DNA from 2 places in the Alicycliphilus denitrificans K601 genome. Region 1 is predicted to be linked to the other one. Evidence: predicted binding sites of a transcription regulator. Region 1 holds the regulator's gene; the other holds the start of a gene.
The links. The regulator sigma-54, encoded in region 1, starts transcription at its own class of promoters, with help from an activator protein. The targets are predictions, from matches to a motif close to TGGCANGNAANCTGCTTT.
Positions count from the first base shown of each region.

Region 1 (5,481 bases):
TTTTGTTTGCGCGGCGCCGGGCCTGCGGCGGCGAATGCGTTATTACAATGACCGCAAGAATCGTGCCCTATGAGAATCCGACTGCCCTCCCTCCTTCTGCTCGGCGCCCTGGCACTGGCCTGGCTGCCGGGCGCGCATGCCGAGAAGGCTGACCGCAACAAGCCCATGAACATCGAGGCCGATGCGCTGCGCCACGACGAGCTCAAGCAGACCAGCGTGTTCACCGGCCATGTGGTCATGACCAAGGGCACCATCGTGCTGCGCGGCGAGCAGCTGGACGTGCGCCAGGATCCCGATGGCTTCCAGCACGGCGTGGTGACGGCCGAGCCGGGCAAGCGCGCCTTCTTCCGGCAAAAGCGCGACACGCCGCCGGGCCAGCCCGACGAGTTCGTCGAGGGCGAGGGCGAGGTCATCGAATACGACGGCCGCGCCGACACCGTGAAGTTCACCCGCCGCGCCGAGCTGCGCCGCTACCGCGAGGCCCAGCTCACCGACGAGGTCAAGGGCGCGGTCATCGTCTACAACAACCTCACGGATGTGTTCACCGTGGACGGGCAGAAGACCGCGCCGGCCGGCACCAGCGCCGGCACGCCCGGCGGCCGCGTGCGCGCCGTGCTGTCGCCCAAGGAGCCGGCCTCGGGCACGGCGGCGCCGCCCGCGCGCACCGAGCCGCCCGTGCTGCGCCCCACTCCCAGCCTGGGTGGCATGCAGTGAGCGCGGTCGTGGACGAGACGCGCGCGCAGGGCGCGCCCGGGGCGCCGCAGGACGGCGCCAGCCGGCTGGAGGCGCTGCACCTGCAGAAGTCCTACGGCAGCCGCAAGGTGGTCAAGGACGTGTCGCTGGTCGTGCAGAAGGGCGAGGTGGTGGGGCTGCTCGGCCCCAACGGCGCGGGCAAGACCACATCGTTCTACATGATCGTGGGCCTGGTGCGCAGTGACGGTGGTGACATCCGCATCGACGGCCATTCGGTGGCCAACATGCCCATACACCGGCGCTCGCGCCTGGGCCTGTCCTACCTGCCGCAGGAGGCCTCGATCTTCCGCAAGCTCAACGTGGAGGACAACGTGCGCGCGGTGCTGGAGCTGCAGACGGACGCGGACGGCCGGGCGCTGCCGCGCGACGAGATCGAGCGCCGGCTCACCGAGCTGCTGCAGGAGCTGCGCGTGGACCACCTGCGCCAGTCGCCCGCGCTGGCGCTGTCGGGCGGCGAGCGCCGCCGCGTGGAGATTGCCCGGGCGCTGGCCACGCAGCCGCGCTTCATCCTGCTGGACGAGCCCTTCGCGGGCATCGACCCGATCGCCGTGATCGAGATCCAGCGCATCATCGGCTTCCTGAAGGCGCGCGGCATCGGCGTGCTCATCACCGACCACAACGTGCGCGAGACGCTGGGCATCTGCGACCACGCCTTCATCATCAGCGACGGCCACGTGCTCGCACAGGGCACGCCGTCGGAAATCGTCGACAACGCGGAAGTGCGCCGGGTCTACCTGGGCGAGCACTTCCGCATGTGAGAGACATGGGCCGCGGCACGACGCGAGGCCGGACGGCGGGGGCCGGGCCATGAAGCCCAGCCTGTCGCTGCGCGTCTCGCAGCACCTGGCGCTCACGCCGCAGCTGCAGCAGTCCATCCGCCTGCTGCAGCTGTCCACGCTGGAGCTGGCGCAGGAGGTCGAGCAGATGCTCGACGAGAACCCCTTCCTGGAGCGCACGGTGGACGACGCGCCGCTGGATGAGCCGGTCGCACCCCCGTCGGACGAGGGCGGCCGCCGGGCCGAGGATGCTACGCCTTCAGGAGCTGCTGACGCAGATTGGACGGGCGATGAGGGCCAAAACGATGCTCAAATGCCCGATATCGCCGCTCCCACCGACTGGGACGGCGACACCGACATACCGGGCGACGACCGCGAGTGGGGCAGCGATGCGCCCGCAAGCGTCGGCAGCGGCTCTGGCGATGGCGACGAGGCCGACGCCGCGGACCTGGCGCACGGCCACGAATCGCTCGCAGACCACCTTGAGCGCCAGGCCCTGGCGCTGCGCCTGTCCGAGCTGGACATGGCGGCGCTGCGCTTTCTCATCGGCTCGCTCAACGACGACGGCTATCTGGACGAGCCGCTCGAATCCCTGGCCGCGAGCCTGGCGGACACGGGCGACCCCGAGCAGCTCGATGAGCTGGTGCACCGCCTGACCGTGGCTCTGCGCCTGCTGCAGAGCCTGGACCCCGCGGGCGTGGGCGCGCGCGGCCTGGCCGAATGCCTGGCGTTGCAGCTGCAGGCGCTGGACCGGGAGGAGGAGGGCGACCCCGAGGTGATCCAGGCCGCGCTGTGCATCTGCCGCCAGCCGCTCGACCTGCTGGCGCGGCGCGACGTGCGCCGCCTGGCCCAGGCCTGCGCCGCGAGCGACGACCTCACGCGCGCCGCCATGGCGCTGATCGCGCGGCTGGAGCCGCGCCCCGGGCGGCGCTTCGCCGACGTGGAGCGCAACGTCATCGTGCCCGACGTGATCGTCAGGAAGATCGGGCGCGGCGCGCAGCAGAGCTTCAGCGTCCGCCTCAACCCCGACGTGATGCCGCGCCTGCGCGTGCACGACGTCTACGCCAACGCCCTGCGCGGCGGCAGCAAGGGCGACGGCCACCAGGCGCTGCAGGCCAGGCTGCAGGAGGCGCGCTGGTTCATCAAGAACATACAGCAGCGCTTCGACACCATCCTGCGCGTGTCCAGCGCCATCGTGGAGCGGCAGAAGAACTTCTTCGTGCATGGCGAGCTGGCCATGCGCCCGCTGGTGCTGCGCGAGATCGCCGACGAGCTCGGCCTGCACGAATCCACCATCAGCCGCGTGACCACGGCCAAGTACATGGCCACGCCCCAGGGCACGTTCGAGCTCAAGTACTTCTTCGGCTCGGGCCTGGGCACCGAGACCGGCGGCAGCGCGTCGAGCACGGCGGTGCGCGCGCTCATCCGGCAGTTCGTCGCCGCCGAGGATCCGCACAAGCCGCTGTCGGACGGCCAGATCGCCGACATGCTCAAGGAGCAGGGCATAGAGTGCGCGCGCCGCACCGTGGCCAAGTACCGAGAGGCGCTGAAGATCGCGCCCGCCAACCTGCGCAAGGCGCTATAGAAAGAGATACCCCATGGCACGCATCGTCTTCGACCTGCCGGCGCACTTCGGCTTCAGCACAGAGCTGCAGGTCTACATCAGCCACGTCAACCAGGGCGGCCACCTGGACAACGCCCAGCTGCTCAGCCTGGTGTCGGAGGCGCGCGTGCGCTTCTTCAAGTCCCTGGGCTATACCGAGGCGGACGTGGCGGGCCTGTCCACCGTGGTGGGCGACATGCTGGCGCAGTACAAGTCCGAGGCCTTCCATGGCGAGACGCTGCGTGTGCAGATGACGCCGCAGGATTTCAACCGCTACGGCTTCGACCTGGTGTTCCGCATGACGGAGAAGTCCCAGGGCCGAGAGGTCGCGCGCGGCAAGACCGGTATCGTCTTCATCGACCGGGCCGCGCGCAGGCCCGCGCCCATTCCCGAGCCCGTGCGCCAGCTGCTGCTGGTGGCCGGCTCGGCACCGTCGTAGTTCAAGCCAGCAGCCTTTGCGCGGCCGCTCCCTGCGGCAGTCTGAAGGCCGCGACCAGCTGCGCCAGGTCCTGAGACTGTTGCCGCAGCGACTGCGCGGCCGCCGTGGCCTGCTCGACCAGGGCGGCGTTCTGCTGGGTGCCCTGGTCCATCTGAGAGACGGCCGAGCCGATTTCGGCAATGCCCGTGCTTTGCTCCTGGCTGGCGCTGCTGATCTCGGCCACGATGGCGCTCACGCGGCGGATGCTGTGCTCAACCTTGCGCATGGTCTCGCCCGCGTCCCGCACCAGGCGGCTGCCGGCGTCGACCTGCTGCACCGAGTCGTCGATCAGCGCCTTGATCTCCTTGGCCGCGGTGGCGCTGCGCTGCGCGAGCTGGCGCACCTCGGCGGCCACCACGGCAAAGCCCCGGCCCTGCTCTCCGGCGCGGGCGGCCTCCACGGCGGCGTTGAGCGCCAGGATGTTGGTCTGGAAGGCGATGCCGTCGATGACGCCGATGATGTCCTCGATCTTTTGCGAGGCGCTGTTGATCCCGTCCATGGTCTGCACCACCTGCTCGACCACGGCGCCGCCCTGGCTGGCCACCTGCGACGCGTCCTGCGCCAGCGTATCGGCCTGCCGGGCGTTGGCGGCGTTCTGCTGCACCGTGGCGGTGATCTGCTCCATGGCGGCTGCCGTTTCCTCCAGCGAGCCGGCCTGCTGCTCGGTGCGCGCGGACAGGTCGTTGTTGCCGGTGGCGATCTCGCCGCTCGCGATGCGCACGGATTCGGCGGCCTCGCGCATGCGCAGCAGCACGGCGGCGATCTTGTCGGCGAACTGGTTGAAGGCCTGCGCGATCTGCGAGAGCTCGTCGCGGCCCGAGACGTCCATGCGGCGCGTCAGGTCGCCCTCGCCCGAGGCGATGCCCTGCAGCGCATCGCGCACCAGCGCCAGGCGGCGCAGCATGCGCGCCACCGCCACCGCCATCACCAGGCCGGCGGCCAGCACGAAGAGCACGGTGCTGAGCATGGCCACGTGGCCGAGCCGGTCGAGGGCGGACAGGGCGTCGGCCCGGTCGGCCGCCACGGCCAGCATCCAGGGCGTGCCCTCGACCCTGGCGGCGTAGAGCAGTTGTGGCTTGCCGTCGATGGTGACCTCGCCATGGCCCTGCTGGCCGGCCAGGCGCGTGAACAGGGCGGAATCGAGCCCGGGCGCCAGCTCCTTCACCGGCTTGAGCGCCAGTGCCTGGTTGGCGTGCGCCAGGATGTTGCCCGTGGTGCCGTCGATCAGGAAGGCGAAGCTCTTGCCAGTGGCACGTATGCCGGTGACCTTCTTCACCACCGTGGTCAGGTTGATGTCCGAGCCCACCACGGCCACCGTGCGGCCGCCCTCGATCACGGGCTGGACCAGGCTCACCGTCAACTGGCCCGTGGCCGAGTCCGGGTAGACCGGCGTGATCGCCGGCCCGCCCGCGGCCACGGCCTGCTTGTACCAGCCGCGCGCCGTGCCGTCATAGCCCGCGGGCCGGGGCTTGGTGAAGGCGTGGCGCTTGTCCGCCATGACGAAATAGGCCAGGTCCAGCCCGGCTTTTTCGGCCGCCTGCAGGAACGGCAGGGGCTGCTCCTCGCGCACGGCGATCAGCAGGGAGCCGGTGAGCTGCTGCTTGTCCGCGATCCACTGGCCCAGCTCGGCGGCGTGCTGCCGCGTCAGCCCGCCGATGCGCTCGTCCAGCGCCTGCAGCATGTTGGAACGCACCACCACGTAGGCCACCAGGGACAGCCCGAGCAGCGACAGGGTGGCGACGGCGATGCTGACCCCGATCAGGCGGGCGCGCAGGCTTTGGAACATGGTGTCTCCGTATTTGTTGTGCAATCGTGTTGAATGTTACCGTTTGTGATGAAAGGAAGTTCATGCCAGCGGGAAAGCCCGGGTG
Region 1 covers NC_015422.1:4,637,868-4,643,348, reverse strand. Annotated here, with positions in the region: gene lptA (lipopolysaccharide transport periplasmic protein LptA) at 70-714, shown strand; gene lptB (LPS export ABC transporter ATP-binding protein) at 723-1,511, shown strand; gene ALIDE2_RS21970 (RNA polymerase factor sigma-54) at 1,561-3,114, shown strand; gene ALIDE2_RS21965 (acyl-CoA thioesterase) at 3,128-3,571, shown strand; gene ALIDE2_RS21960 (methyl-accepting chemotaxis protein) at 3,573-5,396, opposite strand.

Region 2 (5,481 bases), 1.7 Mb from region 1:
AAAGACCACAAGCTGATTTTTGTCAAGGGCAGGCGGTGTATTTCCGATGTATCCCATTGGAAATGGGCATGGGTGCATGCCGCGGTCGCGGCGGTTTTTTCCACCGGTGTTGGAAAAGACCGACACCATGGTTTTTGGGGCGGGACTACCTTCGCGCATCCACCATACATCCCAGGAGCGACAGACCATGCCCAAGACCCTCATCGAGCCGTTTCGCATCAAGAGCGTCGAACCCATACGCATGACCACGCGCGCTGAGCGCGAACGCCTGCTCGAAGAGGCCCATCTCAACATCTTCAAACTGCGCGCCGAGGACGTGCTCATCGACTGGCTCACCGACTCGGGCACGGGCGCCATGTCCGCGCGCCAGTGGGGCGCCATCATGGAGGGCGACGAGAGCTACGCCGGCGCGCGCAGCTTCTTCCGTCTCGAAAAGGTGATCCAGGACATCACCGGCATGGCGCACTTCGTGCCCACGCACCAGGGCCGCGCGGCCGAGAAGGTGCTGTTCACGGCGGTGTGCAGGAAGGGCGACCTGGTGCCCAACAACTGCCACTTCGACACCACGCGCGGCAACCTCGAATACATGGGCGTGGAGGCCGTGGACGTGGTCATCGCCGAGGGGTTGCAGCCCGCGACGATCCACCCGTTCAAGGGCAACATCGACCTGGACCGCGCCGAGGCACTGCTGAAGAAGGAAGGCGGCCGCATTCCCTTCGGCATGCTCACGATGACCAACAACACGGGCGGCGGCCAGCCCGTGTCCATGGCCAACATCCGTGCCTACAGCGCCTTGCTGAAGCAATACGGCAAGCCCTTCATCATGGACGTGTGCCGCTTCGCCGAGAACGCCATGTTCATCAAGATGCGCGAGCGCGGCTACGAGAACACCCCCGTGCGCGAGATCGCCCGCGAGATGTTCTCCTACGCCGACGGCGCGACCATGAGCGCCAAGAAGGACGGCATGGTCAACATCGGCGGCTTCATCGTCCTGCGCAGCGACGAATGGCTGGACGAGGTGAGGAACGACCTGATCATGATGGAAGGCTTTCCCACCTACGGCGGCATGGCCGGACGCGACCTGGAGGCGCTGGCCGTGGGGCTGGAGGAAGGGCTGCAGGAGGACTACCTGCGCTACCGCCTGCGTACCGCCGAATATTTGGGCGAGCGCCTGGAGGCGGCCGGGGTCGGCTTTGTCAAGCCCACCGGGGGCCATGCCGTCTACATCGACGCGCGCACCGTGCTGCCCGACATGCCCGTGCAGCACTACCCGGCCTGGGCGCTGTGCAACGCGCTCTACCTGGAGGGCGGCATCCGCGGCGTGGAGATCGGCTCGGTGATGTTCGGCAAGCGCCTGGAGGACGGAACCGAGACCTACCACAGCATGGAGCTGGTGCGCCTGGCCTTCCCGCGCCGCATGTACACACAAAGCCACTTCGACTACGCGGCCGAGGTGATCGCCGAGGTCAAGGCCAAGGCCGCGGGCATCCGCGGCGTGAGGATCACCAGGCAGCCCCGGTTTCTGCGCCACTTCACCTGCGAGTGCGCGTGGGTGTGAGGGCTCTTTGCGCCTTGCGTTGTCTCGCTATATCGGCAGCGGATGCGGGAAGGCCCCCGCCGCTGCCTGGGGGTCAGACCTGCTCGGGCACGCGCGCCTTCGCCGGACTGCGGCGCCGGGCTGCGGCGGCGCCGAGCAGCCCCAGACCCAGCAGTGCCATGCTGCCTGGCTCGGGCACCTGATTGCCCGGGTTGCTGAATTCCATGGTTCCGGCCAGTTGGTAGGAGCATGCCTGGCAACCATTCCAGTTGGGATGCAGCGGGCTGCCGCCGTTGGCGTTGTCCCAGGACATGCCAAGGGTGTTGGCATCGTCGCTCAGGCCCACTTGCACCAGGGCGTTGGAGCCATCGAACAGGCCCGAGGCGCTGAAGAAGGCCACGTATTGCTGGCCGGGCGTGAGCGAGAGGCCGCCGGTGCCGATGACGACCTCGGTCCAGTCCGTGAAATTGCCACTGAAAACGGAAGAGGTGAACAGCGACGTGCCCGCACCGCCATTGACCCAGGTGGCCACGCCGGCGTACAGCTGGCTTGTGCTCGCATTCAGGGACTGCAAGATCAGGCTGAAACTGTCGAGCACCGTGTTGATGGCATCGGGCGTGGTGAAAACCTCGCCATAGGTGGTGGTGTCCGGCTCGCCCAGGGGCTGAATGCCGGTGCCGTTGAAGGTATTGGTGATCACCACATCGGCCTGGGCGCCAACCGAGGCCAGGGCGAGTACGAGGGCGGCAATGGTTTTCATGGTTGTATCGGGTCGAAATTACAGGCGTGTATCAAAAAGCATTTTTCATGCCAAATAAAAAAGGCTTTGAAAATCAATGGGCCGTGCCAATCGATTGATACGTGATGTAAAAATTCTCGACAAATTACCCTCGGAGTTTGGGGGAGGGGCGCCGGTCACTCCTCAAGAAAAACGGCACGCCATGCGTGCCGTTTCTGCGCTTGCAGGGTGGCCGTCAGCTGAAGAAGCTCTTGAGCCTGTCGGTCCAGCTCTCGGTCGAGGGCGAGTGCTTGCCCCCGCCTTTCTTCAGCGACTCGTCGAGTTCGCGCAGGAGCTTGCGCTGATGCTCGGTGAGCTTGACCGGCGTCTCCACCACGATGTGGCAGTACAGGTCGCCGGGGTAGCTCGCGCGCACCCCCTTGATGCCCTTGCCGCGCAGGCGGAACTGCTTGCCCGCCTGCGTGCCCTCGGGGATGTCGATGGCCGCCTTGCCCGAGAGCGTGGGCACTTCGATCTCGCCGCCCAGCGCCGCGGTGATGAAGCTCACGGGCACCTGGCAGTGCAGGTCGTCGCCGTCGCGCTCGAAGATGTCGTGCTTTCGCACGCGGATCTCTATGTACAGGTCGCCCGGCGGGCCGCCGTTGGTGCCCGGCTCGCCGTTGCCGGAGGAGCGGATGCGCATGCCGTCGTCGATGCCGGCGGGGATCTTCACCTCCAGCGTCTTCTGGCGCTTGATCCTGCCCTGGCCGTGGCAGGCGGTGCAGGGCTCGGGAATGATCTTGCCCGTACCGCGGCAGTGCGGGCAGGTCTGCTGCACGCTGAAGAAGCCCTGGCGCATCTGCACCGCGCCCGCCCCATTGCAGGTGCCGCAGGTCTTGGCGCTGGTGCCAGGCTTGGCGCCGCTGCCATGGCAGGTGTCGCAGGATTCCCAGCTCGGGATGCGGATCTGCGCATCCTTGCCCTTTGCAGCCTCCTCCAGCGTGATCTCCATGGCGTAGGACAGGTCGTTGCCGCGATAGACCTGGCGCCCCCCGCGCCCCCCGCGTCCGCCGCCGAACATGTCGCCGAAGATGTCCCCGAAGGCCTCGGCGAAGCCGCCGAAGCCCTCGGCACCGCCCATGCCGCCGCGCATGTTGGGGTCCACGCCGGCGTGGCCGTACTGGTCGTAGGCGGCGCGCTTCTGCGGGTCGGACAGGATCTCGTAGGCCTCCTTGGCCTCCTTGAACTTTTCCTCTGCAGGCTTGGCGGCGTCACCCTGGTTGCGGTCAGGGTGGTGCTTCATCGCGAGCTTGCGATAGGCTTTCTTGAGCTCGTCGTCCGAGGCGTTCTTGGGAACGCCGAGGACCTCGTAAAAATCTCTCTTGGACATGGGGATTCTTCAGACCGGTTGGAGCAGGAACGCCGCGCGAGCCCCGGCAGGGGCACGGCGCGGCGGCTGGGCGGGCGGCGCTGCGTTGGCGCGGGTCAGCCCTTCTTGACTTCCTTGACCTCGGCGTCCACCACGTTGTCGTCCTGCGCGGCGCCAGCGGAGGTGCCTGCCGAGGAGGCCTGCGCGGCGTCGGCGCCCGCACCCTGCTGGGCCGCCTGGGCGTCGGCGTACATCTTCTCTCCGAGCTTTTGGCTGGCTGCCATCAGGGCCGTGGTTTTTTCCTCGATGGCGGCCTTGTCCTCGCCCTTGAGAGCGGCTTCCAGATCCTTCACCGCAGCCTCGATCTTCTCCTTCTCGCCGGCGTCGAGCTTGTCGCCGTGTTCGGCCAGGCTCTTGCTCACCGTGTGCACGGCGGCCTCGCCCTGGTTGCGGGCCTGCACCAGTTCGAGCTTCTTCTTGTCGTCGGCGGCGTTGAGCTCGGCGTCCTTCACCATCTTCTGGATCTCTTCCTCGGACAGGCCCGAGTTGGCCTTGATGGTGATCTTGTTCTCCTTGCCCGTGCCCTTGTCCTTGGCGCCCACGTGCAGGATGCCGTTGGCGTCGATGTCGAAGCTCACCTCGATCTGCGGCGTGCCGCGCGAGGCGGGCGGGATGCCCTCCAGGTTGAACTCGCCCAGCAGCTTGTTGGCGCTGGCGATCTCGCGCTCGCCCTGGAACACCTTGATCGTCACGGCGGGCTGGTTGTCCTCGGCCGTGGAGAAGGTCTGCGCGAACTTCGTCGGGATCGTGGTGTTCTTGGTGATCATCTTGGTCATCACGCCGCCCAGGGTCTCGATGCCCAGGGACAGGGGGGTGACGTCCAGCAGCAGCACGTCCTTGCGGTCGCCGCTGAGCACCTGGCCCTGGATGGCCGCGCCCACGGCTACGGCCTCGTCGGGGTTCACGTCCTTGCGCGGCTCCTTGCCGAAGAACTCCTTGACCTTCTCCTGCACCTTGGGCATGCGCGTCATGCCGCCGACCAGGATCACGTCGTTGATGTCCGACACGCTGATGCCGGCGTCCTTGATGGCCGTGCGGCAGGGCGCGATGGTGCGCTCGATCAGTTCATCGACCAGGCTTTCGAGCTTGGCGCGCGTGAGCTTGATGTTCAGGTGCTTGGGGCCCGAGGCGTCGGCCGTGATGTAGGGCAGGTTGATGTCGGTCTGGGCCGAGTTCGACAGCTCGATCTTGGCCTTCTCGGCGGCTTCCTTCAGGCGCTGCAGGGCCAGAACGTCCTTGGACAGGTCCACGCCCTGTTCCTTCTTGAACTCGCCGATGATGTAGTCGATGATGCGCTGGTCGAAGTCCTCGCCGCCCAGGAACGTGTCGCCGTTGGTCGCCAGCACCTCGAACTGCTTCTCGCCGTCCACGTCGGCGATCTCGATGATGGACACGTCGAACGTGCCGCCGCCCAGGTCATAGACGGCGATCTTGCGGTCGCCCTTGTCCTGTTTGTCCAGGCCGAAGGCCAGGGCCGCGGCGGTGGGCTCGTTGATGATGCGCTTGACGTCCAGGCCCGCGATGCGGCCGGCGTCCTTGGTGGCCTGGCGCTGGCTGTCGTTGAAGTAGGCCGGCACGGTGATCACGGCCTCGGTCACGGGCTCGCCCAGGTAGTCCTCGGCGGTCTTCTTCATCTTGCGCAGCACTTCGGCGCTGATCTGCGGGGGCGCGAGCTTCTGGCCGCGCACCTGCACCCAGGCGTCGCCGTTGTCGGCCTTGACGATCTCGAAGGGCATCAGGTCGATGTCCTTCTGCACTTCCTTTTCCTCGAACTTGCGGCCGATCAGGCGCTTGGCG
Region 2 covers NC_015422.1:1,380,254-1,385,734, forward strand. Annotated here, with positions in the region: gene ALIDE2_RS06575 (tryptophanase) at 188-1,558, shown strand; gene ALIDE2_RS06580 (PEP-CTERM sorting domain-containing protein) at 1,632-2,297, opposite strand; gene dnaJ (molecular chaperone DnaJ) at 2,512-3,645, opposite strand; gene dnaK (molecular chaperone DnaK) at 3,741-5,481, opposite strand, start outside.
Region 2: a site for sigma-54 is predicted at 2,333-2,350, ahead of ALIDE2_RS06580 (PEP-CTERM sorting domain-containing protein). Genes of this name have one in related genera too.